3 regions of the Candidatus Syntrophocurvum alkaliphilum genome follow, and region 3 is predicted to be linked to each of the others. Evidence: predicted binding sites of a transcription regulator. Region 3 holds the regulator's gene; each other region holds the start of a gene.
The links. Region 3 encodes Rex, which represses fermentation and respiration genes when NADH is low (regulators of the CRP and FNR family bind a similar motif). Its sites were predicted from a motif close to ATTGTTAANNNNTTAACAAT; they were not measured.
Positions count from the first base shown of each region.

Region 1: SYNTR_RS03275 (DNA double-strand break repair nuclease NurA) is a predicted target of Rex. The motif match lies at 7,337-7,356, and genes of this name have one in related genera.
Region 2: coaD (pantetheine-phosphate adenylyltransferase) is a predicted target of Rex. The motif match lies at 8,435-8,454, and genes of this name have one in related genera.

Region 1 is NZ_CP046457.1:663,617-674,756, forward strand. Features, by position in the region: gene istA (IS21 family transposase) at 1-953, shown strand, start outside; gene SYNTR_RS03230 (hypothetical protein) at 928-1,089, shown strand; gene SYNTR_RS03235 (ATP-binding protein) at 1,190-1,567, shown strand; gene SYNTR_RS03240 (hypothetical protein) at 2,098-2,250, opposite strand; gene SYNTR_RS03245 (Mu transposase domain-containing protein) at 3,159-3,968, opposite strand; gene SYNTR_RS03250 (TIGR04086 family membrane protein) at 4,560-4,928, opposite strand; gene SYNTR_RS03255 (secondary thiamine-phosphate synthase enzyme YjbQ) at 5,211-5,600, opposite strand; gene SYNTR_RS03260 (ZIP family metal transporter) at 5,717-6,427, shown strand; gene SYNTR_RS03265 (DMT family transporter) at 6,494-6,934, shown strand; gene SYNTR_RS03270 (hypothetical protein) at 7,092-7,325, opposite strand; gene SYNTR_RS03275 (DNA double-strand break repair nuclease NurA) at 7,516-8,502, shown strand; gene SYNTR_RS03280 (ATP-binding protein) at 8,515-10,383, shown strand; gene SYNTR_RS03285 (metallophosphoesterase family protein) at 10,383-11,140, shown strand, end outside.
Region 2 is NZ_CP046457.1:456,931-468,070, forward strand. Features, by position in the region: gene hemL (glutamate-1-semialdehyde 2,1-aminomutase) at 1-623, shown strand, start outside; gene SYNTR_RS02245 (CheR family methyltransferase) at 647-1,426, shown strand; gene SYNTR_RS02250 (electron transfer flavoprotein subunit beta/FixA family protein) at 1,684-2,445, shown strand; gene SYNTR_RS02255 (electron transfer flavoprotein subunit alpha/FixB family protein) at 2,477-3,430, shown strand; gene SYNTR_RS02260 ((Fe-S)-binding protein) at 3,520-5,661, shown strand; gene SYNTR_RS02265 (acetyl-CoA C-acetyltransferase) at 5,926-7,107, shown strand; gene SYNTR_RS02270 (acyl-CoA dehydrogenase) at 7,132-8,274, shown strand; gene coaD (pantetheine-phosphate adenylyltransferase) at 8,476-8,961, shown strand; gene SYNTR_RS02280 (methyl-accepting chemotaxis protein) at 8,992-9,849, shown strand; gene SYNTR_RS11695 (peptidoglycan-binding protein) at 9,971-10,819, opposite strand; gene SYNTR_RS02290 (gamma carbonic anhydrase family protein) at 11,078-11,140, opposite strand, start outside.
Region 3 is NZ_CP046457.1:1,465,315-1,476,454, forward strand. Features, by position in the region: gene SYNTR_RS07145 (penicillin-binding transpeptidase domain-containing protein) at 1-1,656, opposite strand, end outside; gene mreD (rod shape-determining protein MreD) at 1,668-2,162, opposite strand; gene mreC (rod shape-determining protein MreC) at 2,169-3,029, opposite strand; gene SYNTR_RS07160 (rod shape-determining protein) at 3,048-4,052, opposite strand; gene radC (RadC family protein) at 4,097-4,780, opposite strand; gene SYNTR_RS07170 (Maf family protein) at 4,731-5,372, opposite strand; gene SYNTR_RS07175 (DUF4321 domain-containing protein) at 5,391-5,651, opposite strand; gene SYNTR_RS07180 (redox-sensing transcriptional repressor Rex) at 5,778-6,407, opposite strand; gene SYNTR_RS07185 (inorganic phosphate transporter) at 6,530-7,519, opposite strand; gene SYNTR_RS07190 (DUF47 domain-containing protein) at 7,512-8,144, opposite strand; gene SYNTR_RS07195 (Mur ligase family protein) at 8,229-9,545, opposite strand; gene SYNTR_RS07200 (valine--tRNA ligase) at 9,512-11,140, opposite strand, start outside.

The DNA.
Region 1 (11,140 bases), 800 kb from region 3:
TAAGACAAAGTTTTCTTGCAGGCGAATCTCAGCGTCAAATAGCTAAAAGATTAGGTATAGCAAGGCAAACAGTTAAAAAGTACTGTGAAGGTGCTGAACACCCTGATGCACGTAAGCCTTATGAAAGGAATCCAGGCGTAATCACTGAAGATATTAAACAGTTTATCCTAGATTGTTTTAACGCAGATAAAGAAGAACATCTTAAAAAGCAGAAGCATACTGCAAAGAGAATTTATGATCGATTAGTTGAAGAAAGAAACTTCACTGGTGCAGAATCTACAATTCGCAAAGCTGTAAAGAAGTTAAAGGGAGAACAAAGCGTTCCACCGCAAGCTATTATGCCCCTATCATATGAACCAGGTGAAGCAATTCAGATAGACTGGGGTGAAGCTACAGTCTATATTGATAATCAAAAAACTAAAGTTCATCTTTTTTGTGGCAGACTCAGTTATAGTTGCGATATATTTGTACAAGCTTTTAAATCTCCCAACCAAGAAGCCTTTCTTGAAGGCCAACAGCTTATGTTTGATTTCTTTAATGGCATTTCAAAACGACTCATTTTTGATAATGCCAAAGTAGCTGTAAAAGAAGGTTTTGGTCAATATGCAAAACCCCAAGATAAATATCTTTCATTTAGTGCACACTATGCATTTGAACTGGATTTTTGTAATCCCGGGAAGGGTAATGAAAAATCCTTAGTTGAGAATCTTGTAGGATACGCACGAAGAAATTTTCTTGTTCCAGTTCCAAGAGTATCTAGTATTGATGAATTAAATCAAAAGCTTTGGGATGCTTGCTTAAAATACCGTAATAACCATAAAGTACAAAATAGAAATCATTCAGTAAAAGACATGTACCAAGAAGAATTACGCTTTTTAAGTGCAGTCCCAGTATTTAGATTTGATACAAGTAAAACAGTAGTTACTAATGTTGAAACTAGAACATTACATTGATTTACTAGACCGAAAACCACGTTCCGTATTTAATGCAAAACCAGTTAAAGAAAATGTTACAACAGCCCTGCTAAACTGGGGCAAACAGTTACCAGGTGGTAATAAAGAAATTCAGAGGCAACCTTTCATGAATTAGCTAGCTGTGATTTCGTAAGTAAAAGACAAAACGTAGTTATGATAGGTAATACCGGTCGAGCAAGACTCACTGTTCAATAGCCTTGGGAATTAAAGCGTGCATGCAGGGTATGAATGTAAAGTTTTATACCGCTGCTAACCTTTCTAATGAACTCATAGAAGCTATAGAATACAAACGAATATTAAAGCTTGAACGACAGCTAGCAAAAGTTGATTTACTCATAATTGATGAAGCTTCTTATATAACCTTTAATCGGCATCAGTCAGAGCTTCTGTTTAAGGTAATAGCTGACAGAGCAGAGAAAAGGAGTGTTATCATATCCACAAATTTAAAGTTCTCAGACTGGACAACCTTATTTGAAAATGAAACTATGGTTGCTGCTCTAATTGACAGGCTAACATTTAGATCCCATGTACTAAATATGAATGGCAAATCATTTAGAAGCGAAAACCCTAAGGGGGTTGAAATTTCAAGATAAACAAGGAAAAACACATTAAAATTCCCCAACTCGATTAGTCATTCTAAATTAAGTTATACAGGGAGATGCCATTCCAGGTATTTCCCTATATTGATAGCCAAGGTGGTAAACTTTTTCAGTATCAAAACATGGTAAAGTGGTAAACTTTTTCGTTAGCGGACTGGTAAACAAATTCAATATCACGTGGTAAAGAAATTCATTGACATTCGCATTTTTGCAGTTCTTTATTAATGCTTTCAATTAAGTTAATATTTTCCTCAACATATTTTTTGTGATATTCATTTTGTTGCTCAAAAACTTTATTAAAAAAATTAGCCATATATATTGATTTATAATTTAAAAATAATAAAAAGACACAAAAAAATAAACCTAAAACAATTAAAAGATTGAGTTCAGTATTTGTAAAAATTAATATTTCCCTCACCCCTATTTAAAAATTATATAACTACATATGGGAATATTGGTGTTCAGACGTTTGACTTTGAGAGAACCGACGATTTTAATGTTGTTTAATTCATCTGTGATATCATTTAATAAAGATATATTTTTTTTTCATAAGTTTTGTTTTTTAATATTGTTTGTTCTAATTCTTCAATTTGTAGTTTAATGTTTTTTTTGTGGCTATATAGAACATATAATGTCCCAATGCTTAAAAAAAAAGTCATTATAAACACTAATAGCATTAAATATTCTCCTTTGCTACTATATAAAACACTCAGTAATCGTCATTAATATTTTTATTTAAAATATTATATTTAAACTCCTCTGGATTTCATAAGTAGTCAGTAAATAGTAGTAACTAAATAATAAGTTTATGGATATTAATATATAAACTGCCTCTAACTTAAATTCGCTTATAGATAGCTTCACTGAACTCCAAATAGTAATTGTTATAATTAAAATTATCCATATTATCCATGCAATTAATATTACCTGTAATGGATCAAAGTTCATTTCTATATTGCATACCTTTCTGTGTAATCCTGTTAATTTTGCTATTCTTTATTTTTCATTTATACACCACGTTTTTTCTTTTTTAATAGAGTTTCTTCTTCATTGGCATTTTTATCATCTACTGTATATTATAGTATATAATGATGAAAAATGGGAACTTAGTTTTAATTTTTGACAGTGTCAATATATTGTAGAAAAAAATTATAATGAATTTGTTAAAAAAAAGCTGAAATATGGTATATAATACTAAATAGGTCAGAGGGAGTCCTTCTTCCTGTGTTTGAACAGGATGGGAGGTGATGTAGTTGCTGGTAAATATATGTACTGTCATACTAACTTTAACAGCAGTTGCTGGTCTCATTTACACTATTTATAAAGATAACAGAAAAGAAAATAACTAATACATATAAATGCATTAGTTAATACAAAAAACTTTCACACTATTAATCGAACCAGGAGTTAGTTCCTGACGACCGAGAAAGTCATTGAGTTAGCCGCTCAATGGCTTTCGTTATTTATATTATAGATTTTATTCTTTTAGTTGTAAAGGGTTAATAACGGACTGATGGGTGTTATCTATTAACTGGTGTATTTGGACACCTTTCAGCTAGTTGTAATATAGCAAACCTGTAAGTACCTATTGTGTTTTCGCTGTATTTATCTTTGTTTGCATGTAAAAACAATTATTGTCACCTGGCAACTGTTTTCCCCAGTTTAGCAGAGCTGTTGTAACATTTTCTTTAACTGGTTTTGCATTAAATACAGAACGTGGTTTTCGGTCTAGTAAATCAATGTAATGTTCTAGTTTATACTCGGTCTGTCCATATGAGTAACAGCGTATATAAGCTGCTATCTCATCATTCTGGTACAGAATTCTAATATGATTACCATAACCTTTTACGGTAATATCCTTTTTTAAATATTTGGTGGGTACTGAATAATTATTCTTTTCAAACCTAACGGTAGAATAGTCATCAACATTAGTAACTACTGTTTTACTTGTATCAAATCTAAATACTGGGACTGCACTTAAAAAGCGTAATTCTTCTTGGTACATGGTTTTTACTGAATGATCTCTGTTTTGTACTTTATGGTTATTACGGTATTTTAAGCAAGCATCCCAAAGCTTTTGATTTAATTCATCAATACTAGATACTCTTGGAACTAGAACAAGAAAATTTCTTCGTGCGTATCCTACAAGATTCTCAACTAAGGATTTTTCATTACCTTTCCCGGGATTACAAAAATCTAGTTCAAATGCATAGTGTGCACTAAATGAAAGATATTTATCTTGGGGTTTTGCATATTGACCAAAACCTTCTTTTACAGCTACTTTGGCATTGTCAAAAATGATTCGTTTTGGAATGCCATTAAAGAAATCAAACATAAGCTGTTGGCCTTCAAGAAAGGCTTCTCGGTTGGGAGATTTGAAAGCTTGTACAAACATATCGCAGCTATAACTGAGTCTGCCACAAAAAAGTTATACTTTAGTTTTTTGATTATCAAAATAGACTGTAGCTTCTTTATAATATCATTTACAAAATGGTTAACTTAACATATTTCTTATCAAAAAAGTGCAAAGAACTTAGTTTATATTAAAAAAGGTAACGTTTTTCATTCTAGCAACATACTATACATTAAACGTAAGTTTTTTATTTGATTGAAGGGGTGATTTTTGTGCGAGTATATTACATCAAACTTCCCGTTTTCTTAAGAAACCTCTTGTTAAGATTTTGGAACTAAGACTAAAGGAGTAGAAGCTACTCCTTGTTTTTTTTAGGGGGCAGAGAATAGTGGTGCCTCAGTTACGCTTATATATAGGGATGATTTTACTAACATTAGGTTTGTTACTTTTATTTATATTTAAAATATAATTGAACAGCAAAAACTATTTTTTTAATTATTGGCATTTATAAATATTTAATTAGTTTGCTTGTTAACATTTATTTATAGTCGCTAAATATAGTAAGACAATGAGCAGTTATAATATATACATGTAATATGGGCTACGGCACACAAATTAGGTGCCGTTAGCCACCTATTCACTTAATCCTATGCCTAATATACCTCCTAAGCCGCCCGAAATTAAGCATACAGCAAGTGTAGAAATTAAAGTAGACAAGCTAAGTAGACTAATATTAAAAATAAGTGTAGCTATTAAAATTACAATAAAAAACATTAATCCAAGGATAATACCACGTACAAGTCCTTTGGTTCCATAATTTTTACTTACATAGCATGCTCCATAAAATATACTAATAATTAAGATAATATTTGATAAGGGGCCGATTAAAGTTTCGTGTAAACCAGTAAAATATACGATTATTGCAGAAAAGACAGATAAAACAAATGCCGTTATTATAGCCCGACCAAGTCCATTTAATTCAATTGATAACTTGTTTGTCATCTATAAACACCTCCTCTTCTTGAAAATTATGTAGAAAAAATCTGATTTATGATTACTAACAGAAAAACCAAGCAATAAATAACTGGTTGCTTGGAAAAACGCTTGAGCTGTTATTAGAAAAAATTATATTAATAAGTAATACTAAAAAAAGCGCGAAAATATTCGCGCAATATAAGTTTTTCCATTAAATTAAGAATGCAAACATGGTATCACTGCAAAAAACTAAAATTAGACTATGGATCGGCTGAAGCAAACGTGCTTATCATGCAGCCAAATTATAAATTATAAAAGAGATACATATACCTTTCTAGTTCTTGGTCCATCAAACTCAGCAAAATAAATTCCCTGCCAAGTTCCTAAACATAGGCTTCCATTTTTAATAGGTATAAACTCCGAAGACCCAATCAAGCTAGCTTTAATATGTCCATCAGAATTTCCTTCTAAATGTTTAAAATTAACTGAATCTGGAACTATTTTTCTTAAACCATATAAAATATCAATTTTAACATCTTGATCAGCATTTTCATTAATTGTAACTGCAGCTGTAGTATGAGGTATGAAAACCACACATAAATGAGAAGGAGTTGGGTGGTTTTGCACTAATTCTTTAATCTTTGTTGTTATATCAATTAATTCATCTTTCTTATTTGTTATTACTTGTAATGTATACATAAAAAGCCTCCTTTTTTATTTTATTAATAACTTGGTATTAAATAGTATATCTAAAAATCTTTAATCATTCATAATATTATATATAATTCTTTGCTTTAGTTATTCATGGGGGCTATATGTTATCAAATAGTTTATTTATAAGTTTTTTAGCTGGTTTTTGTACTACGCTTGGTGCTGTTTTATTATTCTTACAAAGGAAATGGAGCAACAAAAATTTAGCTTTTTTTCTTGGATTAGCTGCTGGAGTTATGATAGCAGTTGTAATTTTTGATTTATTACCATCAGCACTTTTTAGTCCAAACTATAAAAGTGCAATTTTAGGCATTTTAGTAGGTGTTATTTTATTAGGTATTATAGATAAAATTTTTTTTAAGCGTTTTACTAAAGACGATTCGCTTTTAGGACTAGGATATTTAATAATGCTTGGCATTGCTTTACATGATCTCCCTGAAGGTATGGCGATAGCCTTAGGGGATGAAATGCACTCTAGAGCAGGTATGGTTATCGCTTTAGGGATAGGGATTCACAATATTCCTGAAGGTATGGCAATAGCTGCCCCCTTATTAATGGTAGGAATGAGTAAATTCAGTATACTTGTAAAAACCTTTTTAGTTGGATTAATAACCCCTCTTGGCTATATTATCGGAAAGTTAGCTATTACAGTTGTACCAAACTTACTACCTTTACTATTAGGGTTTGCTTCTGGAGTTATGTTGTATTTAGTAATTTTTCAACTGTGGCCTGAAGCTAAACAAAAAAATCAAACTACTAGATGGTGGGGGTTATGGCTAGGGATTTTAATTATACTAATAGCAACTTATATATAAATGAATAATTTATCTTGTCTTTTCTAACAATAAATAGAGCAAAAAAGGAGAAGGGAAAGATAAATTATGAATTGGTTATATCTTGGAATAGCAGCTATATCAGGCGCGGCTATGGCCTTACAAGGATCACTAAATGCTGCTTTAGCTAAAGCTTTGGGGATATGGACATCTACCTTAATTGTACATATTATTGGACTTGCAACTGTTTTAGCTATCATTATTATAGCTAGTATAGGTTTTTCTAGTTTTACTAAGCTTGGTACTGTCCCATGGTATGTATATTTAGGTGGTTTTTTAAATGTTTTAATAATTTACGCTGTTATGCGCTCAATTCCTGAAATTGGAGTCGGAAATGCCACAACAGCCATAATAGTTGCTCAGATATCAACTGCAGTGCTTATTGACCATCTCGGAGCTTTTGGATTAAAAAAGTATGAATTTCAGTATTGGGATATATTGGGAATAGCATTATTAGCAATAGGAGCTAGAATCCTTCTTATGGAGTAAAAATTTCAAATACAACTAAACTTAGACTATTGGAATCGGCTGTGCAAACATGTTTGCTCAGCCTTAAGTTTTTTGTAGTTACTTTTTGTAGTGTAAACAATAATTGTATATTAAATCGAAAAGCAGGATTATTAAATAATCCTGCTTTTTTAATAAATTAAGAAATTATAAAATTAATTATAAGGAAAATCGAGCTACCTAGTACTAGAAGCAAACCTATTACACCACTCCAAAAAGGTACTGGATAAAGTTTTATAGCAAAATCAATATAGTATGTAACCAAATCATCATTTTTTGTAGGAAGCAACTTTTTATTGGTACTTTTGTACACAAACAAAAAATATAACAATAAAATTAATCCTATACTTAAAGCTATTAATCCGTAAATCATTTGTTTCCTCCGCTTTTAATTATTTATCAATGTTAAAATTACATCTTCAATAAAGCCAATTATATTATATTTAAAATTTAAAATAAATTTAAGTATATTTGAGCAAATTTAGTTCTTTTTTTATTGGGTATTAACATAAATGTCAATAATCTTTATAATAGAATATATGTTTGGCAGAAAGAGGTAGATTATGGTTAACGAAAATATTGTAAGCTCATTATATAATCTTAATACTCTTATCAACTCATGGAAAGAGAATTTACCAGAAATTAATATACTGCGAGAAAGATTTTTAGAAAAAGGACAATTTATAAACCTTATAAACTTATCTAAAAAAGAAATAAATACTATCGTAGAAGCTGGTAAAATTGTGGCAGTAGATGGTTCAAGGGTTGAATTTGGCTCGTTTTTTCCATATTATATTTGCTTACTAAAAACTTTAGCCAAAAGCACGGGTTATTTTGATGGTGAAAAACATGTTGATGATTTTTTAGCTCTAACTCCTTTAGACCATAAAGTTTTTAAAGAAATTGAAAAATCAAGCATTGATAATAAAATAAGTATAGATGAATCGTATAGAAATTATTTAAAAGAAAATCTAGCCCGAATGGAGTTGAAAACAGCCTTAACTACTATAAAAAAGTTTAATCCATCATTAATAATTTTGGATGGGGGATTCTTGCTTTTTGATAAATACCCTGAGTGGGAAGAGTTATATCAAGAGTGTATAGACAAAGATATAATACTTGTTGGTTTAATTGAAGAAATAGCAACATCAGAGTTGGCAAAGTGGTTTAATATTACTGTTGCTAACAGACCTAGAATATACGATAGAGAGTTATTATTTGGGCTTTTTAATCAAGGTGAATATATTAATTTTCATACAGGTAATCGTATTAAAAAAGATTACTGTACTGTATTTGGTAGGCTATCATCATCACCTCAAGCAATAGCATGTGATTTTTTGCCTGAGCAGGAACACTATGTGAGTAATACTATGCATTTACTTTATTCATTAACTCCTAAACAAGGACAAGGGATTCCAATATGGTTACAAATAGTTGATGCAGAGGTTAGACTAAGGAAAAAAGAAGTAGACAAATTGATAAGCACCTGTATAGATAGTGATACCTATCAAAGATATTTCAAACCAAACCGAGAAAATCGAATTTATTAATGGGGGATTATTATGCAAGTTGTTGGTATGACGAATGAACATGAGGTATGGGCAACTTCTGGTGACAGAAAATTTAGACTTAATGAACTATTAATAATAGAGGATGAATACGTAGGTAATCCTGTGGGGGAAGTAATAGAAACATATGCTCTTAATCCTTTTATTCCAACAGTTGATGAGCGTTCACCAGTTTTAATAGATAGTGATGTTGTAAAAACATTAGGTAATTTGGGATACCATATTCAAGATGAAATGATTTATATTGCAAAAATAAGGATTTTAAGTGAATTATTCTATCCTGTAAAAACAGGTGCAGTTGTAAGAGAACCTTTATTTGAAGAGGTTGAAGACCTTTTGATAAAAGCATTTCCTAATGTAGGATTAACACTAGGGATAATTCAAGGAACAGAAGGGCTTTTATCATCACTACCATCAGAATTAAGTAATATAGCTCCCCTTTTTAATGATAAAAAGGGAGTTATATCTCAAAACGGAGTTCCATTTATTTTGGACTATAAATCGATGCAAAGTTATCCTCATTTAGGGGTTTTTGGGGGCTCTGGTTCTGGGAAATCTTTTGGTCTTAGGGTTATAATAGAAGAATTAATAAGCAAGAAAATACCATTATTAATATTTGATCCACATTATGAAATGAATTTTAAAGATTCATTTTCAGATGAATTACCCGATAAATTTAAAGCCACATTTGAGCGTAATTGTACAATAGTAACAGTAGGTAGTGATGTTGGGGTAAAATTTGATTCACTAGGTCCTGGAGATTTATGTAACTTACTGGGTGCTGTAAGTCCAATAACTGAAGCTATGGAAAATGCAGTTGCTAGTTTACTTGAAAATAAAGATAGTAGGGTATTATTTATAGAGCGTTTAAGTAATTTGATTTCACTACTAGAAAGTCCTAGTGAAGAAACTTTTAGACAAGAGTTTATGCAGAGAAAAGACATTGAGGAAAAAAAGAAAAGCTATTACTTAAATAGATTACTAGCTCTAAAGAAACAGGTGGGGCAATTAAGCACATTAAAATCCATTAGTTGGAGGTTAAATCGCTTAGTCCGCCAAGGTATTTTTATGGATGAAGGTATTAAAAAAATAGAAGATGGCTTAAAAGCTCAAAAAGCAGTTATTGTTAGAGGTAATATCTGGATGTTAAGAGTTTATGCTGCTTATGTTTTAAGAAGTATTTATACCAAAAGAAGAGAATACCGAGATGCAATTCAAAAAGGCTTAAATACAGCAACAAAATTCCCACCCTTTATAGTAGTTACAGATGAAGCGCATAATTTTGCACCAAGGGGAGAGCACAATATTCCATCTAGGAGAGAAATAAAAGAAATTTCTCAAGAAGGGCGTAAGTATGGGGTGTTTTTAATACTTGCTACACAAAGACCAGCTTTATTAGATGATACAGTTAATGCCCAACTTAATACTAAAATAATATTTAGAACAGTTAGATCTACTGATTTAGCTGTAATTAGGGAAGAAACTGATATTGGTTCTGAAGAAATAAAAAGACTACCTTATTTATTATCAGGAACCAGCTTTATATCCTCACCCATATTTGGTAGAACAATATCAGTTAAAGTAAGGGTTTCAAAAACCAAAAGTCCACATCAAATTAATCCTTTTGATGAACTAACTGAAAAAAACGAAGATGAAGAAAAAATATATAATATAATTAATGAATTTATTCCCATAAGTGAAACTAATCTTTTGGATCCCCTCTTAAAACTAGAGGAAGAAGATATAGTAATTAGTGAAGATCAAATGATAAATTACCTTGATAAACTTGTTGATCAGGGACAGTTAGTAAAGGAAAACAATCAATTATTAGGGTTTACATATAAAAGTACAGGTGATAATTAATGAAAATACTCTATATTACAGATACGCATATACGTGGTAACAATCCAGCGAATCGAATAGATAATCTACCAGAAACACTTAAAAATAAACTAAGAGAGATAAATAAAATAGCTATTGAAAATAAAGTGGATTATATATTACATGGAGGCGACTTTTTTGATACTCCAAGTCCGTCTCTAGCTATAACTGGGGAGTTTTTAGAAATTTTTAGGGAATTCGAAGCACCTATATACGTTATTAGTGGTAACCATGATTTATTTGGTGCTAATTTAAGCTCTCTCCCTCGAACTTTACTAGGGTTTTTAAGTCGTTTAGGCTTTATAAACATTTTAAATCCGGGTGTACCAATATATATTCATAAAAACAATGTTAAATTGCAATTAACTGGCCAGCCTTATCATTTTGATATGGATAGAAGATCTGTAGAGCTTGATTATGTAGTGAAAAAGGGTGCATGTGATGTTGCTATACATATGGTGCACGGAATGTTGTCATATGAAAAGGAGTTTCCTGGTGATGTAACTCTTATCGAACAAATAACTAATACAGAAGCTGATATAACTTTAAGTGGACATAACCATTTAGGTTTTGGTGTAATTGAAAAAGATGACAAACATTTCATAAATCCAGGGGCAGTTGTTAGATTATCTAATCACAAGTCAGAATTAACTCGGAATATAAATGTTTGTTTAATTAGCTTAGAATCCAAAATTGATTGCAAATTAATACCTCTTACTAGTGCATTAAATGGAACTGA
Region 2 (11,140 bases), 1.0 Mb from region 3:
TAAAAGGATTACGCAATATTACTGAGCTTAATGGTAGTATGTTAATTTTTGATGAAGTTATAACTGGGTTTAGGACATGTTATGGAGGATTTCAGAATATAGTAGAAATTGAGCCCGATTTAACAACCTTAGGAAAAATAATAGGTGGTGGTTTACCTGTTGGTGCATATGGAGGTAGGAAAGAGCTTATGGATATGGTAGCACCAGTAGGAGATGTTTACCAAGCAGGAACATTATCTGGCAACCCGTTAGCAATGGTAGCTGGAGCAACTACACTTAAAAAACTAAAAAATAATGATTATTATGATAGAATAGAAGTATTAGGCTACTTATTAACTGGAAAATTAAAAACTATATTTGAGGAGCATGACTTATATTGTACTATTAATAGGTTAGGCTCAATGTTTTCAGTTTTCTTTACAGAACAAGAAGTTAACAACTATGAAGCTGTACAAACTTGTGATACAGATAAATATGCAAAGTTTCATAGGGAATTAATAAATAAAGGTATTTATTTTCCTCCAGCACAGTTTGAAGTATGTTTTATTTCCTGTGCTCATGAAGTTGAAGATATTGAAAAAACAGCTGAAGCTATTAATGATGTACTAAATACAATTAAATAGAATAGAACAGGGGAGGAACAAAGTTGGCAACCTCTTATGGGTGGGAGTGGTTTATAGAGAATTTTGAGGCTATAAGTCAAATTAATTTAACATCTTATAAAAGACCTCAAATGGAGCGACGTATAAATAGTTTTATGCGTTCAGTTAATTCTTCTAATTATAAAGACTTTTTAGATATTTTATCTAAAGATAAGATTCTCTATAAAAAGTTTATTGAGCACTTAACGATTAATGTTTCAGAATTTTTTAGAAATCCAGCACATTGGGAAGTGTTAGAAAAAAAGATTATTCCTATGTTGCTTGAGAACAAAAAAAAGCTTAAAGTATGGAGTGCTGGATGTTCAACAGGAGAAGAACCATATTCTCTAGCGATGTTATTTAAAGAAAAATTTCCTGATACTGTAGATGAAATTTATGCTACAGACCTTGATATAGAAGTATTAGATAAAGCACAAATTGGAATATATTCAGAAAAAGCAATACAATCTTTAGAATATAATTATCAAAAAAAATATTTTATTCAGAATAAAAATTTCTTTAAGATTAAAGAAGATATAAAAAGCATGGTGAAATTTCAACGTCAAGATTTACTAAAAGAAGCATTTACAAAAAATAATGATTTAATTTTATGTCGAAATGTTGTAATATACTTTACCGAAGAAACTAAACAAAAACTATATAAAAAATTTACAAACTCACTAAATGCAAATGGAGTATTATTTATTGGCAGTACAGAACAAATTTTTCAAGCAAAAGATTTAGGCTTAAAACCAATAGCAACATTTTTTTATCAAAAAGCATAGGAAAATTTCTATTGTGACAATTTATATTGTAAAACAATTTATATTGTAAAAAAATTTATTGATTGATATGAAAAAGAAGGATATTAGAAAGAACTATAGAAATTATTAACTTGTATATTTTTTTGTTGCTGTAGACCTAGCGGTAATTATGCCGTAGGCAGTAGTATATAAAAAACCTGTAAAGGTGGTGGTTAATACTAAGTACCTTTACTGCTTTAATTAGTGTAAAGTTTTAAAAATGAAAATGTAAAGGAGGAATGAACTTGAAGGTTCTAGTATGTGTTAAGCAAACATTTGACACAGAAGCCAAAATTGACTTGAAAGATGGCAAAATAGTAGATGCGGGTATCAATTTAATTATCAATCCTTATGATGAAGTTGCTGTAGAAGGTGCAATTCAACTAAAAGAAAAAAAGATAGCTAGTGAAGTAGTTATAGTTTCCGCAGGAGCAGACAAAGCTATGGATGCCATCCGTACAGCGTTAGCTATGGGTGCTGACAGAGGAATATTAGTAAAACAAGATACTTCTGCTGATGAATATGCAAGAGCAGTTGCATTAGCAGCAGCTATTAAAGAAGAGAATCCAGATTTAGTATTAGCGGGTCACGTTGCTGCTGATGATGGGTCATCTCAGGTTCCAACTCGTATGGCTGAAATTTTAGGCTTACCACATGTTAATGTTATTACTGATGTAGAAATAGCAGATGGAAAAGCTGTATGTACTAGTGAAGCTGATGGTGGAACACAGGTAACTGAAGTAGCAATTCCAGCAGTTATTTCAAGTCAGGTAAGTTGGAATGAGCCACGCTACCCATCTATGAAAGGTATAATGCAGGCTAAGAAAAAGCCAGTTGCTACAGTAGATGCTGTAGAAACTGAAAATAAAACTACAATAGTTGAGTATAGCATGCCACCTGAAAAAGCTGCAGGTGTTAAGATAGAAGAAGAGCCAGAAGTAGCTGCTCAACAATTAGCAGATTGGATGTTAAATACTGCTAAAGTAGAAATTAAAAAATAAATATTTTATAAAATATAAAGGAGGGTAATTAATGGCAGGAACATGGGTATTTGTTGAACAAAGAGACGGAAATATCCGTAAAGTTACCTTTGAAATGCTCTCAGAAGCCAAAAAATTTGGTGATGAAGTAAGTGCTGTTGTTTTTGGAAAAGGCGTAGAAGGATTAGCTCCTGAGTTTGCTAAATATGGAGCGGACAAGGTATATGTTGCGGATGATGACATTTTTGCTAACTATAACACAGGTGCATATGTTGCACAGTTAGTTGCAATGATAAATGAAAATAATCCAAATGCTATATTATTTGCTCATACATTTAATGGCAGAGATTTAGCATCTAGATTAGCTCAAAAGTTAGAAATAGGACTTGCAACTGATGTTGTCGGTGTAGAATTAAGTGCTGGAAAAGGTTTATTTACCAGACCAATCTATGCTGGTAAAGCATTATCAAAAGTAGAAATTACAACTGGTCCAATATTAGGAACAATTCGTCCTGGTGTATTTGATGTTGCTGAAGCTGCTGGAGCTGGTGAAGTTGTAAAACCTGCTGTAGCTGCATCAGATGCTGATGTATATCAGACTGTTAAAGAATTTGTGCCAACTGTATCAGCTAGACCTGAACTTACAGAAGCTGAAGCTGTTGTATCAGGTGGACGTGGTCTAAAAGGTCCAGATGGTGTTAAGCTTATTGAAGACTTAGCTGACCTTCTAGATGCTGCAATAGGTGGTTCACGTGCATCAATCGACTCTGGTTGGTTAGGACATGAATTACAAGTAGGACAAACAGGTAAGGTAGTTAATCCCAATATTTATGTAGCTGCGGGAATTTCAGGTGCTATTCAGCATCTAGCCGGTATGTCCTCTTCTAAAAACATTGTTTCAATTAACACAGATCCAGAAGCTCCAATATTCAACATTACAGATTTTGGAGTAGTAGGTGATCTATTCAAGGTAATACCACCATTATTAGATGAGCTTAAGAAGTAGCTTGCCGGGGATGTGGCAAATACTGGATATGCATTAGAGTGCATGTCCAGTGTTTAGTCATGTTTAAGTTTAAAGGGAGGGTAATTTGAATGATAGAATTTCTCAGTAAATACACAGAATTTCAAGTTTATGATATCCCTCAGCGTGTTGTTGGAGCCAATATTCCTTTTGAAAAGCTTATCTATGTAATTATGCTTATTCCTTTGGCTGTTTTAGCATTTGGTATTTATCGTTGGGTTAGTGTATGGATGATAGCTAAAGGAGAAATAAACAGATTTGATAATATTGGTCAACGTGTTGTATCGCTTGTAGCAAATGCCGCAGGTCAATTGAGGGTAATTAAAAATCCTGTAGCTGGAGCCATGCACTTTATACTATTCTGGGGCTTTATTATATTATTTTTAGCTGCAGGTCTTGATGCACAACATTATTGGCTTGGATGGCCTCCATTATATGACAATATTTATATTGGATTCCAAGCTATTGTTGATATAGCAGGGTTATTAGCTATTATAGGTATAATAGGTTTAGCAATTGTTAGATATGTAATTAAACCTGATAGATTAAATGATACTAATCCACTAGATGGTATATTACTAGCATTATTATTAGTTATACTTGCATCTGGTTATCTAATTGAAGGACTAAGAGTAGCTGCTCAAATTCAATTAGCTACACAAATTGAGTATATTGCTTATGAACAACTTGCTTCTCCTGTTGGATGGTATGTTGCACTATTATTTACTGGATTAACACAAGAAACATTATTATTATGGCATCGTATTATTTGGTGGGCTCATATGATACTTGCATTTGGTGTAGTATGTATGATTCCATTTACTAAGTTAAGACACATGGGAGTAGCACTTGTACAATATTTCGCACGTAATATGGAAGCTTCAGAAATTCGTATGTTGCATAATATCGAAGAAGCAGAAACATTTGGTGTAGAAAATATTGAAGAGTTCACATGGAAAGACTTAGTTGATTTAGATGCTTGTATTCGTTGTGGTAGATGTCAAGAAAACTGTCCAGCATATAATACAGGAAAAGCATTAAATCCAAAACTAACTCTAATACAAAAAATGAGAGAGCATATGCACGAAAAAGCTCCATATGTAATAGCGAATCAAGGTCATGAAGAAGATGTTGAAATGATGGCTATGACAGATGAGGCAGAAGAAGCAGTTAGCCCAATGGAACAGAGCTTACTATATGATGTAGTAACAACTGATGTGATATGGGATTGTACTAACTGTCGTGCATGTATGGAACATTGCCCAATGTTTATTGAGCATATTCCAAAGATTGTTGAAATGCGCAGAAACCTTGTTATGTGGCAAGGAGATATGCCTAATGAAGCACAAATGGCCTTTACAAATATGGAACGTAACTATAACCCATGGGGTGTAGGTTGGGCAAACCGTGCTGATTGGTTGAATGAAAGAGAAGTAAGAGATTTAGTTAATCTTGTACCTGAAGATGGTAAAGAATTTGAATATCTTCTTTATGCTGGTTGTGCAGTTTCATTCGACGACAGATTCAAGAAGGTTGGAGAATCATTAGTAAGACTACTTGATCAAGCTGGAGTATCCTTTGGATATTTAGGAACTGAAGAATATTGCTGTGGAGACTCAGCTAGAAGACTTGGTAATGAATATCTATACCAAATCTTAGCACAACAAAATATTGATTCCTTTAATAATTATGGTGTTAAAAAGATAATAGTTGTTTGTCCACATGGATATACTACTCTTAAGAATGAATATCCTCAAATGGATGGAAACTATGAAGTATATCATTACACTGAAATACTTGCTCAATTAGTTGCAGAAGGCAAACTAAGTGGAGGAAAATCATTAGGAATTAACCTAACCTATCATGATTCATGTTTCTTAGGCAGACACAATAACATTTATGATGCTCCAAGAAATGTGCTTAAAGCTGCAGGCGGTAATGTAATAGAAATAGATCAAGGTAAAGATTTAGGCTTCTGCTGTGGAGCCGGTGGAGGACGCATGTGGATGGAAGAAGATGCAGTTGAAGGATTTAAGCGTATCAATGATACTAGAACTGATCAACTTCTAAAACCTGCCCCTGAAATGATAGTTACCAACTGTCCGTTCTGCTTAACAATGATAGATGATGGTGTAAAAGGTGCAGAAGAAGAAGCACAAACTAAGGTACTTGACGTTGCTGAAGTGCTTTGGGATTCAATGAAAAAAGAATAATTTAAGTTAAAAAAAGACCCACTTTACAGTGGGTCTTTTTTTTTGTGTCTAAAAAATCAATAATAAGAAATATATGTAAAAAAGAAGGAATTTTATAACAAATAAAGAATAGATTGTAATATAATTAAATTACGCTTATAGTGAACGAATTTTGTCAGAACTTATTATAAATGTGATGTTCTGACTACGGGAGGTGGATAAACGTTAATAACGAGAGTTAATATTGAATAATTAATATAAAAATATATTAGGGGGTTAATTTAAATGACTAAAGAAGTAGTTTTGGTTGGTGCATGTAGAACACCTGTAGGATCATTTGGTGGCACATTAAAAGACGTAAGTGCTGTAGAACTAGGAAAAGTAGTAATGGAAGACAGTTTAAAACGAGTTGGATTAAAACCAGATCAATTAGATGAAGTAATATTCGGATGTGTATTACAAGCTGGTCAAGGTCAGAACGTGGCTCGTCAAGCCTCTATTCATGCTGGTATACCGGAAACCGTTCCAGCATATACAATCAATAAAGTTTGTGGTTCAGGACTAAAGTCAATTAGTATAGCTGCACAAGCTATAAAAGCAGGTGATGCAGATGTTATTCTTGCAGGTGGAACTGAGAATATGTCACTTGCTCCTTATGCACTAGAAAAGGCACGTTATGGATATAGAATGGGACCTGGAAAAATAGAAGACTTAATGATAAAAGATGGTTTATGGGAAGCTTTTAATAATTATCATATGGGAATAACTGCAGAAAATATAGTAGACGAGTGGAATATATCTCGTGAAGAACAAGATGCTTTTGCTTTTAGAAGTCAAGATCTTGCTGCTAAAGCGATAGAGGAAGATAAATTTAAAGATGAAATAGTACCAGTGGTAATTAAGACTAGAAAAGGTGAAACAGTTTTTGACAAAGATGAACATCCTAACTTAGCACCACAGGAGAAGTTAGCCAAAATGAGACCAGCCTTTAAAAAAGATGGTTCTGTTACAGCTGGAAATGCCTCTGGAATAAACGATGGTGCAGCAGCAGTAATAGTTATGTCTAAAGAAAAAGCAGACGAACTTGGCTTAGAGCCTTTAGCTACAATTTCAAGTTATGCATCAGGTGGTATTGATCCTAAGATTATGGGTATTGGACCTGTTCCTGCTACTAAAAAGGCTTTAGATAAAGCAGGATTAAATATAGAAGATATAGATCTTATAGAAGCTAACGAAGCATTTGCAGCACAGTCTTTAGGAGTATCAAAAGAACTTGGTTTAGAAAAGGTTATGGATAGAGTAAACGTAAATGGTGGAGCAATAGCAATTGGACATCCAATCGGAGCATCAGGAACCAGAATATTAGTTTCACTTCTTTACGAAATGCAAAAGCGTGATTCAAAAACAGGTTTAGCTACTCTCTGTATTGGTGGAGGACAGGGTATAGCTATGGTAGTTTCAAGATAAACATAAAATGAGGAGGATTTATAAATGAATTTTAGATTATCAGAAGAACATGAAATGTTTAGAAAAACATTTAGAGATTTTGCAGAAGGAGAAATAGAACCATCAGCTGCTGAACGTGATGAAGAAGAAAGATTTGATATGGATCTATTCCGCAAAATGGCTGATTTAGGCATGTGTGGATTACCGTGGGGAGAAGAGTACGGAGGAGTAGGATCTGACTTTCTAACTTATGTATTAGCGGTAGAAGAGCTTTCAAGAGTTTGCGGTTCTATGGGTGTTACTTTATCAGCTCACGTATCACTAGCTTCATGGCCAATTTGGAAATTTGGTACAGAAGAACAGAAACAAAAATATCTAGTGCCATTAGCTGAAGGGACTAAAATGGGGGCATTTGCAATTACTGAACCAACGGCTGGTAGTGATGCAGGTGGAACAAAAACAACTGCAGTACTAGATGGTGATGAATATGTCTTAAATGGAACCAAAGTATTTATAACAAATGCTTATTATGCTGAAACTTATGTTGTAATAGCTAGGACAGGACCTAAGGATCTTGGACATAAGAGTATAAGTGCATTTATAGTTGAAAAAGATACTCCTGGCTTTAGCTTTGGTAAAAAAGAGGATAAGCTAGGTATAAGATCATCAGCTACCTATGAGTTAGTATTCGAAAACTGCCGCATTCCAAAGGAAAACCTTCTTGGTAAAGAAGGAGATGGATTTAAAATTGGTATGATGATCCTAGATGGTGGAAGAAACGGAATTGCTGCTCAAGCAGTTGGAATAGCTCAAGGAGCATATGAATTTGCACTTAACTATTCAAAAGATAGAGTTCAATTTGGAAAACCAATATCTAAACAACAGGCTATCCAATTCAAATTAGCTGATATGGCAACACAAATAGAAGCTGCAAGATTATTAACCTATCAAGCGGCTTGGTTAGAAAGTCAAGGATTGCCATATGGTAAAGAAAGTGCAATGGCAAAACTGTACGCGGGTGATGCTGCAATGGCAGTAACAACAGAAGCAGTACAGGTATTAGGAGGATATGGTTATTCTAGAGAATATCCAGTTGAAAGAATGATGAGAGATGCTAAGATTACACAAATTTATGAAGGTACAAATGAAATTCAACGTGTAGTTATAGCAAGCAATATTTTAAAGTAAACATTACTTTAAATTAAACTAATAAAAAAAAGGTAATATTATCTTTTCATATAGCTGAAAATAAAAACACAGAAGAATATTCTGTGTTTTTATTTTTATTTAAAAAATAATTAAATTGCAGGATAAAACAAAGTTTGAGTAGAATTTTTTTATATTTGATATTGTAATAGATTTAATAAAACCAAAGGGGCGGATGTAATAATGAAAGTAGCAGTGTATCCAGGAAGCTTTGATCCTATAACAAATGGGCATATTGATATTCTTAATAAAACTAGTAAGCTATTTGATAAAATAATTGTTTCAGTTGTACATAATGTTACAAAAAATGCCCTGTTTTCTCTTGAAGAACGGGTTGAAATGATCAAAGAAAGTACAAATCATATGGATAATATTGAAGTAGATTCATTCAATGGATTATTGTCTAATTATTTACAAGAGAAACAAGCTATAGCTATAATTAGAGGTTTGAGAACGGTTAGTGATTTTGAATATGAAATGCATATGTCGATGATGAATAAAATGTTAATTCCTGAGGTAGATACGATATTTATTATGTCTGATAGTAAAAACATTTATGTTAGTTCTAGTGGTATAAAAGAGGCTGCACTACTTGGTGGGGATATTAGTTCATTAGTACCGAAAGCAGTTAATATGAGGCTAGGAGAAAAAATAAAAAAAAATGATTAATATAACATTGTTAGGATAGGGGGGGATAGGGTGAAAAGAATAGTTATTGTAGGTGCAGGTCAAGGAGGAACATCCATACTTAAATCATGCTTAGGAATAGAAAGTATAAAAATCGAAGGGATCTGTGATGCAAATTATGATGCACCTGGAATGGTAATAGCAAGAGAGAATAATGTGAAAACATTTTCAGATGTAGTGCAAGCAATTTCCTTACCTGGGATTAATGTAATTATAGAGGCAACAGGTAATGCTAAAGTAGAAGAAATTATAAATGAAAATAAAAGGGATGAAATTGCAGTAATTGATTCTCATGGTGCTGATGTAATGATGACAGTAGTTGAATCTAGAGAAGCAATGATAGAAACGTTACATAATGAATCAGAGAAGTTAGCTAATATTTCAATTGAACTTGCAGATACTATGGAAAATGTAACTAATAGGATTGAAGAGGTTAATAATTCGGCTAAATTAATGGCATCAAGAGGAAATAATTTAATAGATTCTGCTAATGATGCTACAGAACATCTTAATGAAACAGGGGAAGTTTTAGATTTTATAAATACTATTGCAAAACAAACTAAACTTTTAGGACTAAATGCAGCTATTGAGGCTGCTAGGAGTGGGGAGCACGGAAAAGGTTTTGCTGTTGTAGCGGAGGAAGTACGGAAACTAGCCGAAAACAGCACATTATCAGTTGAAAGAATTTCACAAATACTTAATAATATAGAAGAGTCAGTAAAAGTTATTACAACAGGTGTGAATGAAGCGGCATCAATAGTGGAAAATCAAGCGGAATTGACACAGACAGTTTCAACTAATGTTCAAGAGCTAGAAGCAATGTCTGAAGAATTGTCTTCATTAGCTCAGCATCTTGCCAGCTTAAGCTAAAAAAAACCCATATTTATTTGTTTGCTTAGCCGTATCTTTACATATAAATAAAGGAGTATCGGAATTATGGAGGGAGTATCCATAATTCCGTGTAAATAAAATTTTAGTTTACTGTGTTTTTTTATTTATTAATTTTATCTAATATAGTAACTTCAATATTTTGTATTCCCCAGCGTAGAGCTTCTTCATGAGTTTCAAAACATAGGTCTATTTTATTACCATTAATAGCTCCACCTGTATCAGCTGCTACGCCATATCCGTAACCTTCAACATATAATCTTGTTCCTAATGGGATAACATTTGGATCTACTGCAATAATACCTTTACCTAGTGGTAATCCAATATAGGATGGATAGCCTCCCCAAGGATAATTACATTGGTCACAAGGACAATAAGCAGTTGCAACCATAGTTCTTGTATTTGAGTTTTGAGTAATTTTATTTAAGCCTAAAGATGTCTTAGTTTTATGATCTACTACACCATCAACTGTAAGTTGTGCATCTTTTTGAAACTCCACTACAGCATTATATGTTCTTTCATCAAATACTCCATCAACAGTTCCTACTGCATATCCTTTACTATTTAATATCTGTTGCAGATCACGTACTTCTTGTCCACTTGAACCCCATTGTAATGGAGTAAAAGAATTATTTTTACTGTCCTCATTACTAGTAGCTACTAACCCTAGAGCTTGTCTTGTTTGGGGCCCTACAATTCCATCTACATTTATATTGGTATCTCTTTGAAAACTAACTACTGCATTAAAAGTAAGAGCACCAAAAATTCCGTCTACAGGTCCACATGAATATCCCTTTTCATTTAAAGTTTTTTGCACTAAACTTACTTCTGAACCAGTTGATCCCCATCTTAAGGTTTGTTGGTCTGCATAAATATTATCAACACTTAGTGTTAATAAACCTATTACAAAGAAACACAAAACAAAAAACGATAAGATATTATTTTTTACCATAAATAAAACTCCTTCCCAACAACTAATTACTGCATAGTAATACATTTAAATATAATGTATAGTGTATTCTTCTAACAAATAAAATTCAAACATCATAATGTAGTTTCTATGAGGAGATACTTGTTGGCAAAAAGTTAAGGAATCAAATTCAAAATCAATTATATATTTGATTAATTTTTCATTACCTTGGTATCTACCACCAAAGTTGGATAAATAATAAGAGGCTTATGAAACCATATTTAAGATTTAAGCAATAAGTTACTCCTTAATTAGCTTCAATTCGGTTTGGCAACATGCTGCGAGGTCGTGATAAATATTTAC
Region 3 (11,140 bases):
TGGAGATAGAATCCTACTTACGATATAAGGTCGCATTAGATTTCCACCATTAGCTATAGTACTCGTATAATTAGCAAGTTGCAAAACAGTAAAGTCATTGGATCCTTGACCAATAGAAACATTAAATGTATCAAAAGCCTGCCAAGTTGTGTTAAAATTAAAATCAATTTGGTATTGAGCCTCTAACTGTGCTTTTTCGTTTCTGTATTGTCTTTCTAATCGACTTAGTTCATCTTCATCTTCAGCATTTCTATATAGTTCTTCATATTTATCCTCTAGTTGCTCACGACGAAAATCATATTGTCTATCAGTTAGTATTTGATTAATTTCTTGTTTCCACTCTGGTGTTGGCATTAACCCTTTAGCTTCATGAGGCAAATCAACATTAGTTCTTTCTCCTAATCCAAATTCTTTAGCAACTCTAATTATTTCTTCCTTATTTGCTCTTCTCCCTATTTCTTGAAAATATACATTACATGATGTTCCCATCCCTGAATAATAATCTACATTACCATGAACTCCAGTACATCTAATATACGGAGCTATCCAATATCTCCCTTGACAATTAACATAATCATCTACAGAAGTATGACTGTGTTCTGCATCAAGAGCAGCCATGCCAGTTATAGGTTTAAAAGTTGATCCAGGTGGATAGGTTACCTGTAAAAATCTATTTAATGATGCTCCAGGGTCCATCGGATCATAGGTTTCGGTTTGTGGAAAGTAATAACTAGCTTTTTCTTGATTTATATCACCTTTCCAATCATCAGGATACATTTGGGGATAACTGACAGCTGAAAGAATTTCTCCTGTTTTAACATTCATTACTACAGCAGATCCAACCTTAGCTTTAGGGTTACGCTGTTCTTGAAGGTTATTTAAGATTTCTTCCATACTATTTTCCATAACTTGTTGTAATTCTAAATCTAAAGTTAACTGCAAATTATTCCCAGGTATTGGTTCAAGAGTAACTAACTCGCCCACAGGTCTACCTCTAGCATCAACTTCAACTCTTCTAGCTCCAGCCTTTCCTCTTAATTCATCTTCATATTGTTTTTCTATCCCTGATTTACCTATAAGACTATTCATAGTGTAAAAATCACTATCAACTCGTTCTAATTCTTCTTTGCTGATTGAATGTATATATCCTAGCACATGTCCAGCTAAACCTTCATGAGGGTAATCACGAAATGGCTCAACTAAGATCATCACACCAGGTAGATTTTGCCGGTTTTCTTCAATTTGTACTACTAAATCCCAAGGTATATCCCTTATTATTGTAATAGGTTCAAAAAGCCTAAACCTCTGGTTATCAATTTTATCTTGGATATATTCTGGTGTTACTTCTGGAAAGTAGTCTATTAGTATATCCGAAAGTTCCTCTATAATCAGACTGTGGTCTTCAATGCCAGTGTAAGTTATGCTTACTGTATAAACTAACTGATTTGCTGCTAAAATCTCACCTTGATTAGCATAAATTTCCCCACGCGTAGGCTGTATAGACAATAACCGTATTCGATTTTCTTTAGCTTGGGTTTCAAAAATTTCGCTCTGAAATAATTGTACAACAGCAAGTCTAACACACAATATAGCTATAAGTGCAATAATTATATATTTAAAAACTTTGATGTTCTTTTTGAAAACTTCTGGTTTCATTTAGCTCTCCCCTATTGTCCACTTAACAAACCTTTTTTTGACGAATAATAGTACCAAATATAAATTGGAATAGATAATAAAGCATTATATAAAGTTTGATATAATAAAGTTAAAAATAATACTTGGTCTATATTTAAAACTTGAATAGTTATAGTTGATATTATAACTAAAATAAAAGTATTCATAATTGTTCCTACAATTATAGATAAAACTCCTACAAAAATATTTTCATTAAAAACAATAACTTGTAATCTACCAATTAAATATGCAGTCAATGCTTTCGCTAAAGCATTAATTCCAATAAAGCGCCCCATATATAAGTCTTCAAGCAAACCACAATAAAACCCATAAACTGCACTCTTTTTAGCATCATTAAACAAAGCATAAAAAACCACAAAAACTAAGACAAGATCCGGTATAACACCTTTTATACTGTATTCACCAAAAAATGTGGATTGCAAAAATATAGCTATAAATGGCAATAAGATAAGAATTAAATAACGCAAACAACCCTACTCCTCTTCACCCTCTTCTTCCTCTATTAACGGTGCATAATCGTTTATTACTAGAACTTCTTCAAGTTTATCAAAAGCCACAGCCGGTATTACTGATGCTGAAAGCAACAATCCATTTGGCTCGGTTGTTATTTTATTTATATATCCAATCAATATTCCTTTCGGATATATTTCTGACAAACCTGAAGTGATGACTCGGTCACCTTCTTCAACATCAGAATAATAGGGAATATTTACCATTCTTAAAGATAAGTTATCTCCAGTTCCTTCTACTATACCATTAGTTTCTCTAGTTTCTTGTAAAATTGAACCTACTGCTATTTCTCTGTCAGTAATTAAATACACCTGAGAATTATTATTACTAACATTCATTACTCTGCCCACTAGACCATCAGCATTGATAACAGCCATGTTTTTCTCTATTCCATGTTTTGCACCTTTATTGATAGTTAAAGTTTTATACCAATTATTAGGACTTCTTGCTATAACCCTTGCTGGTATAAAATCATACCTATCTTGACTATCATCAATAAATTCAACTATTTGCCTTAGTCTAATAACTTCTGCTTCAAACTCTTTTAATTGCTGATTTTCTATTTTTAATTCTTGTATATCCATACGCAAATCATCTATTTCTTGCATAAGGTGTCTTCTTTCAGTAAATACATAATTAAAACCAGCTATATAATCAGTTAACTCATTCATCCCTCTTTGTAGCGGAGCAAATGCATCTCCAGTAATTTGTTCTATAAATGTTATTTCCTCTCTATCAGAAGATGTAGCAGTAATCATGACTAATATCAGAATTAATGTAACAGTAACTATCCACAATACTTTATTTTTGATTAACTTTAACAATTCTCCTCACCCGATTTTTTAAAAAGATTTTTTAGGTGTTATTAATACCCTTTTTAATACTTCAATATTTTCCAAAACTTTTCCAGTACCATTAGCCACCGCAAAAAGTGGATCTTCACATACATAAACTGGCATTTCAGTTTCATTACTAATTAATTTATCTAACCCTCTTAATAACGCACCACCACCAGCCATTACAATCCCTCTATCCATTATATCAGAGGCTAGTTCTGGAGGAGTTTTTTCTAGGCAAACCTTTATCCCTTCGATAATGTGCTCTACTGGCTCCTTAAGTGCTTGTTGAATTTCATCAGAAGAAACCTTTACTGTTTTAGGTAAACCATTAACTAAATCACGTCCTCGCACTTCATAAAACTCTTCAGGCCCTTCCCAAAGTGCTGAACCTATACTAATTTTTATGTCTTCTGCAGTCCTCTCGCCAACAAGTAGGTTATAGTTTTTTCTAAGATGCTGAATAATAGATGTATCCATTTCATCTCCTGCAATCCTTACAGATTTAGCGGTCACTACACCTCCAAGTGAAATTACAGCAACTTCAGTTGTACCTCCACCTATGTCAACTATTAGATTACCTGTTGGTTCATGCACAGGTAATCCTGCTCCTATAGCTGCAGCCATAGGCTCTTCTATAAGATAAGCCTCTTTTGCTCCTCCTTGCAATGCAGCTTCTCGTACTGCTCTCTCTTCTACAGTAGTACATCCTGTTGGTATGCTTATTATTACTCTTGGTTTAGTAAATGGTGTCCTTTGTCCTAAGGCCTTAGTAATAAAGTATTTAAGCATGGCTTGAGTTATATCAAAATCAGCTATTACCCCATCTTTCATTGGTCGTATGGCAATTATATTTCCAGGTGTTCTTCCAATCATTTGTTTCGCTTCATCTCCAACTGCTAAAACATCACCATTATCGTTCTGGATAGCCACAACAGAAGGCTCTGTAAAAACAACTCCTTTTCCCTTTAAATGAACTAAAGTATTTGCTGTTCCTAAATCTATTCCCATGTCTTTTCCAAAAATCACTTTTAATATCCTCCCTAAATCTCTCTTTAAATTAATCCTTTTTCTTTCAGGCTATTATATTTTAATTCACCAATAATTATATGATCTAATACTTCTATCCCTAATATTTTACCAGCTTCAATAAGCCTTTGTGTAACATTAATATCTTCCAAACTTGGTGTTGGATCACCACTTGGATGATTATGTATCAAAATAATGGAAGCTGCACTTCTTTTAACCGCTGTCTTAAATACCTCACGTGGATGAACTATTGAGCTATGTAAACCACCTATAGAAACATCCTGCATAAATAATAGTCCACCTTTGCGATCTAAGTACATAACTCTAAAATGTTCGCGATCAAAATAACGCATTTCTTCCATAACAATATTTTTTACATCCTCGGGTGATTTTATTGGTATTTTTTCCTGAACCGTTAAAGCTATTCTTCGTCCTAATTCCATAGAAGCTTTTATGCTTACTGCTTTTGCTAATCCTATACCCTTTATATTCATTAATTCTTCTAAACTAGCCTCTTTAAGGTATCTTAAACCACCGTGAAATGCTAATATATTATGTGCTAAATCTATAGCACTTAAATTTTTTGTACCCATGCCCAAAATTATAGCTAATAATTCTGCATCATTTAGGCTAAACTCATCTTTGTTTATTAGTTTTTCTCTAGGCCTCATGTCCTCTGGCATGTCCTTTATAGTAACTTTGTAGTCCATTAACCCTACCTTCTCCCCCCATTAGATTAACCCCCTGAGATATAAGCAATTCATATAACCTATGTAACGGCAAACCAACTACATTAAAATAGCACCCTTCAATTTTTTTTATAAATACAGAAGCAAAACCCTGAATGCCATAAGCCCCCGCCTTATCCATAGGTTCCCCTGTTTTTATATAAAAATCTATTTCTTCATTAGTTAAGCTTTTAAAGTGAACCATAGTTTTTTCAACTATTACTAGTTCATTATCTAAGTCTTTATTTATTAAACATAAACCAGTTTGAACTTCATGAATATTATTAGATAGGGTTTTAAGCATAGCTTTAGCACTGTCTCTATTAAAAGGTTTTCCAAGTATCTGTCCATTTAATACAACAATAGTATCAGCTGAAATAATAATTCCACTTTCTACTTTATTTGCTATATGACGTCCTTTTAGTATTGCTAACTTTTGGACAAGTTCATCTGGAGAATTTGCAGTTAAACCTTCCTCATTAATACCAGCAGGAATCACTTCAAATTCTAATCCTATCTTAATTAGAAGTTCCTTTCTTCGTGGAGATTGTGATGCTAATATAATTCTTGGCAAAACTACACCTTCTTTTACTTAAAGTTTTCTAAAAGCAAGAAAAGCTAAAATGAAACCTATAATAGTAAAAATATTTATATGCAACATAAAACCAAATGTTAAGGTAAACACTTGTAAATCCATAGTAAATGGTGGTAACCCAACACTTTGTGCATTCCCTAAAATATTCATTTGTGGCCATAGCTTAACTATAGCATCTCCTATAAAACCTCCAACAATTCCACCTATAGCTAAAAGCAATAATAATATCTGCCATGAGGTCCTTGACCTTCCACCCACAACCCTACCTCCATTTTTTTCAAGTTTAGCATTAGTATTTCTTGAAAACAAGATAACACCTTTAATAAAGATACTATCATAAAAAACACAAAAAAAAGCCCTCTTTAAGAGAGCTTTTAAATATTTTTACTTATGAAACGATAGATTAAAACTCAAAACCTCTAAATTGACTGATAAATCAACATTTCTAAGAATAATTTCATTAGGAACTCTTAATACATTCGGTGAAAAATTTAAAATTGCTTTAGCACCCGCTTTTATTAAATCATCTGTAACTACTTGAGCAACTGATCCTGGAACAGTTATTACACCTATTTCTACATTGTTTTCTTTAACTTTCTTACTAAGTAAATCAATATGCTCTACCTCAATATCCATGAGCTTTTTACCTATTATGGCTTCATCTATATCTAAAATAGCAGTTATATTAAATCCTCTATCAATAAATCCTTGATATGTTGCTAAAGCTGAACCTAACTTTCCTGCTCCTATAATTATAACATTCCATTTTTCATCTAAGCCCAATATTTCCATTAAATGATTAAAAAGCTCTTCTACATTGTATCCTACACCACGAGTACCAAACTCACCAAAATAAGCTAAATCCTTTCTAACTTGCGCAGAACCTACGCCAACCCCATTTGCAATTTCTCCAGAAGAAATTGTTTGAGTACCATTTTCTATTAGTTTCTGCAGATACCTAGAATAAATTGACAACCTCATAACAGTAGCTTCAGGTATTTTATAAGCTTTCAAGCTTCCACTCCTCTTCTTAATCATTTATAACTGTTATTGTATCATATTTGTGAAAAATTTAATAATGTTTTTATTAGAATATTATAAATTAATATTATTTTTATCATTCTATCTGGATTTTATTAAAAAAGCTTACTAATTATTTCAAACATTGCTATAGCCACAAAAGCTGAAGAAGGAATTGTTATAACCCAAGCTGCTATAATTTGAATTGCTACCTGCCACCTAACCCCCTTTGCACGTTTAACTGTTCCTGCACCCACTATAGAAGAGGAAACTATATGAGTAGTACTTACAGGTGCACCTAATAAAGTTGCTGAATATATTACAATTGATGAAGTAAAATCAGAAGCAAACCCATTAATTGGTTCTATTTTAAATATTTTTGAGCCTACAGTTTTTATAATTCTCCATCCACCTTGTGCTGTTCCTAATGCCATTGCAGAAGCACAAGCAACCTTAACCCATAAAGGCACTTCAAAAACAGTTATTATCCCAGCCCCAAACAACACCATAGTAATTATCCCCATCGATTTTTGCGCATCGTTTGAACCATGTGCAAAGGCTACCATACATGCTGATAAAACCTGTAGCTTTCTGAACTTATTATTTGTTTTTAAAGGTGAGTGATTTTTAAATAGCCAAAAAAAAACGGCCATAAAAATTCCGCCTACTAAAAAACCTACAACGGGTGATATTATTAATCCTGCAAAGATTTTCACAAAGCCTAACCACTTTACTTGAGTAACTCCATAGCCAGCTATAACTCCACCTACTATACCACCAATCAGTGCATGTGAAGCACTACTTGGTATACCTAAGTACCAAGTAAAAGTGTTCCAGAAAATTGCTGCAGATAGAGCAGCTATAATAACTATAGGGGTTACAAGGTCAGGAGAGACAAGGCTTGTTCCAATAGTAATTGCTACGGCTGTGCCACTTAAAGCACCTAAAAAATTAAAAACTGCTGCTAAAATCACAGCCATTCTTGGGCTTAAAGCCTGGGTGGCAACAGATGTAGCAACAGCGTTTGCTGTATCTTGGAATCCGTTTGTAAAGTCAAATATTAGTGCTAATATTATTGGGATAAGTACTAGTGTAATACTAAACATATTTGACAGTTATAGCTTTAACAACATTACTGACATTTTCACAATAATCAAAGGTTGTTTCGAGATGTTCATATATTTCCTTCCATTTTATAATATCAATAACATTTTCAGTTTTATCAAATAGGATTGCTATACCTGTTCTATACAAGTAATCACCCTCCTGTTCAAATAAACGTATTTTATCACACTGCTCAAGAATTTGGTCATGATTGGAACGTAGTTTTCTAAGATGTGTCATAGCCTCTCTAATTTCATCAGTAGCTTCTTCTAAAACACTAACTAATTTTAATATATGTTTTTCTCTAGGATGGCCAGCTTTATAAAGAACTATTTTGTCCATAGTACCATGTATGTGGTCAAGTATATTATCTAATTCTTGAGTTAAATTTATTATATCCTCCCTATCAAAAGGAGGCATATATGTATTATTAATTTGTTTAATTGTGGTTGCAAATATTTGGTCACCACGATGTTCTAAGTCTAATAGTTTTTCTAGTGTTTTAATTGGATCGTGCTTTTCCTCAAAATAAGTTTTTAATATTTTTGATGCTTCACAGATAATATCTGCCATTTCTTCAAAGTATTCGTAAAATCTTTCATCACGTGGTTTTAGTCTAAAAACCAAATTTATACCTCCTAAAATATCACTATGCAATACTTTGTAAATTTATTATAACAAACACCTAAAAATACTACTGTTAATAAATTGTTAATTTTGTACAAATAATTGTCTTGCTTCACTCAATAAATAGAATGAACCTGCTATTAGAAGATATTCGCCTGTTCCCACCAAACTAAATCCTTTTTCAACTGCTCGTTGTATATTTTCTTCTACTATAAATTTAATATGCGGAAATTCCTGTTGCCAAATAAAGGCTATATTATGCCAATTACTAGACCTATGACTCTTAGGTTTCGTAATTATACAAATTTTTGTTTTGTTCCCCAATGGTTTTAAGTTTTCTTGGATATCCTTATCATCAAGAAATCCACATACTAAAACTTTCTTTTTATTAGGTAGCAATGTCTCAAGTGATCTTGCTAAAGCCTGTGACCCTTGTGGATTATGAGCAACATCAACTATTACAAGAGGATTATTACTAACTATCTCTAAACGACCGGGGTGTTTTAATGAAGGGAATGTTTTAGCTATTATTTCATTAGTAATCTTATACCCATTGTTTTTTAGTATTTCTAATACTAAAATGGAGACAGAAATATTGGTAAGCTGGAAATCCCCTAGTAACGAAATTTTAACCGATTCTATATTAATACTTAATCCTTTAATATCAATAGTAAATCCGGATAAATCTGGGGGTTTAAGAAGTTTTATTTTTATTTCATTGGCATGAAATAAGCGTGCATTTAATTGTGTCGCCCTTTTCCTTATAACACTAAGTGCATCATCATTTATTTCCCCAGTTACTACTGGTACATTTGTTTTTATTATACCCGCTTTGTTATGTGCAATCTCCTTTAAGGTATCACCTAAATATTGAGTATGATCACACCCTATGCTTGTTATAACAGATACTAAAGGAGATTCAATTACATTTGTTGAATCATATATTCCACCCATACCCACTTCTAAAATAGCTATATCTACCTTGTAATCTTTAAAACACTTTAAGGCTATAGCAGTCAATATTTCAAACTCAGTAGGATACTCATGACCTTCATCCTCTAGACTTTTTGCATGATTTTTAACATTATACAAATAGTCCATAAGTATACTAGGCTCTATTTCATATTCATTAATAGTTATTCTTTCAAAATACGAGTATAGATGGGGTGAAGTAAATCTACCCACTTTATATCCCGCAGCTGATAAAACACTTCCAACTATTAGCGATGTAGAACCCTTTCCATTAGTACCCGCAATATGTATACATTTTAGGTCCCGTTCTGGATTCCCAAGTTTTTTCAGTAACTGCTTAATCCTGTCTAATCCCGGCTTGCTTCCAAATAAACTTAATTCTGCAAGCTCCTTTTCTACTTGCCTTTTAATATCTGTAGACGATTTAATATACCCTCTTTCTTTAAATTTGCTTCTTGTGCTTTAGCCTTTTCTTTTTCAATAACTTCTGCTGGTGCACGAGATATAAAGTTTTCATTATTTAACTTTGCATTTGCCTTTTCATAATCTTTAAGTGAATTGTTTAATTCTTTTTCAAGTCTAGCTATTTCCTTTTTTACATCAATTATTCCTTCTAATGGCACATATATCTCCGCAAACGCAGTCACTGCTGATGCAGCTTGTCCTGGCTTATTTTCGAGTTTATTTACTACTTCTACATTTAACATATTAGCCAAATCTAAAATGTAATCTTTATTTGCTTCTACATTTTCTCTTTTTGTTTCATCAGGTATTACAATTATACTAGATATTTTAGAGCTTGGATTTACATTGAATTCAGCTCTTATATTTCTAGTAAGCCTAATTAATCGCATTAAATCATTCATGTTTTCCACTGCAACATCATCTATTAATTGGTTATTTACTATTGGCCATCTGTCTAACATAATTGTATTATTATGACCCGGTAAGTTTTGATATATTTCTTCAGTAATAAATGGCATAAATGGATGAAGAAGTTTTAAAATGCCCATTAAGGTATTTCTTAATACATTTTTTACTACTAGCTTTTCTTTAGTGTTATTATTAAACAACCTTGGTTTTGCCAGTTCTATATACCAGTCACAAAACTCGTCCCAGATAAATTCATAAAGCCCACTTGCAGCCTCACCTATATCATAGCTTTCTAATAACTTTGTTACCTGTTCAGCTTTAGTATTAAATCTAGAAATAATCCATTTATCCACTAGTTCAAGTTCATCATAGTTTATATCAATTTCCTTAAAATCATCGAGATTCATAAGAACAAACCTAGAAGCATTCCAAATTTTATTAGCAAAGTTACGTGTATTTTCTACCTTCTCCCAATGAAAACGCACATCATTACCAGGAGTAACACCAGTTATAAGTGAAAAGCGCAAGGTATCTGCACCATATTTATCTATTACCTCAATTGGATCAATACCATTATCAAGAGATTTACTCATTTTTCTTCCTTGTCCATCTAGAATCAAACCATGAATATTAACATCTCTAAAAGGGACATCATCAGTATGCTCTATACCAGAAAATATCATCCTAGCTACCCAGAAGAAAATTATGTCCCTGCCAGTAACTAGAACACTAGTTGGATAAAAACATTCTATATCTTTAGTACTTTCTGGCCATCCTAAGGTTGAAAAAGGCCATAAGGCACTACTAAACCAAGTATCAAGAACATCTTCATCCTGTATTAGCTGTAGTGAATCACATTGATTACAGTTTGCTGGATCTTCCTTACTACAAATAACTTCTCCACATTCTTGGCAGTACCAAACAGGAATTCTATGTCCCCACCATAACTGACGAGAAATACACCAATCTCTTATATTCTCCATCCAATTAATATATGTTTTGGTAAATCGCTCCGGGATAAAATTTATTTCACCATTTTCTACTTTCTCTATAGCAGGTTTTGCCAGTGGTTCCATTTTAACAAACCATTGCTTTGAAACCATTGGTTCAATGATATTAGCACAGCGTTGACAATGTCCAAGTGAATGCAT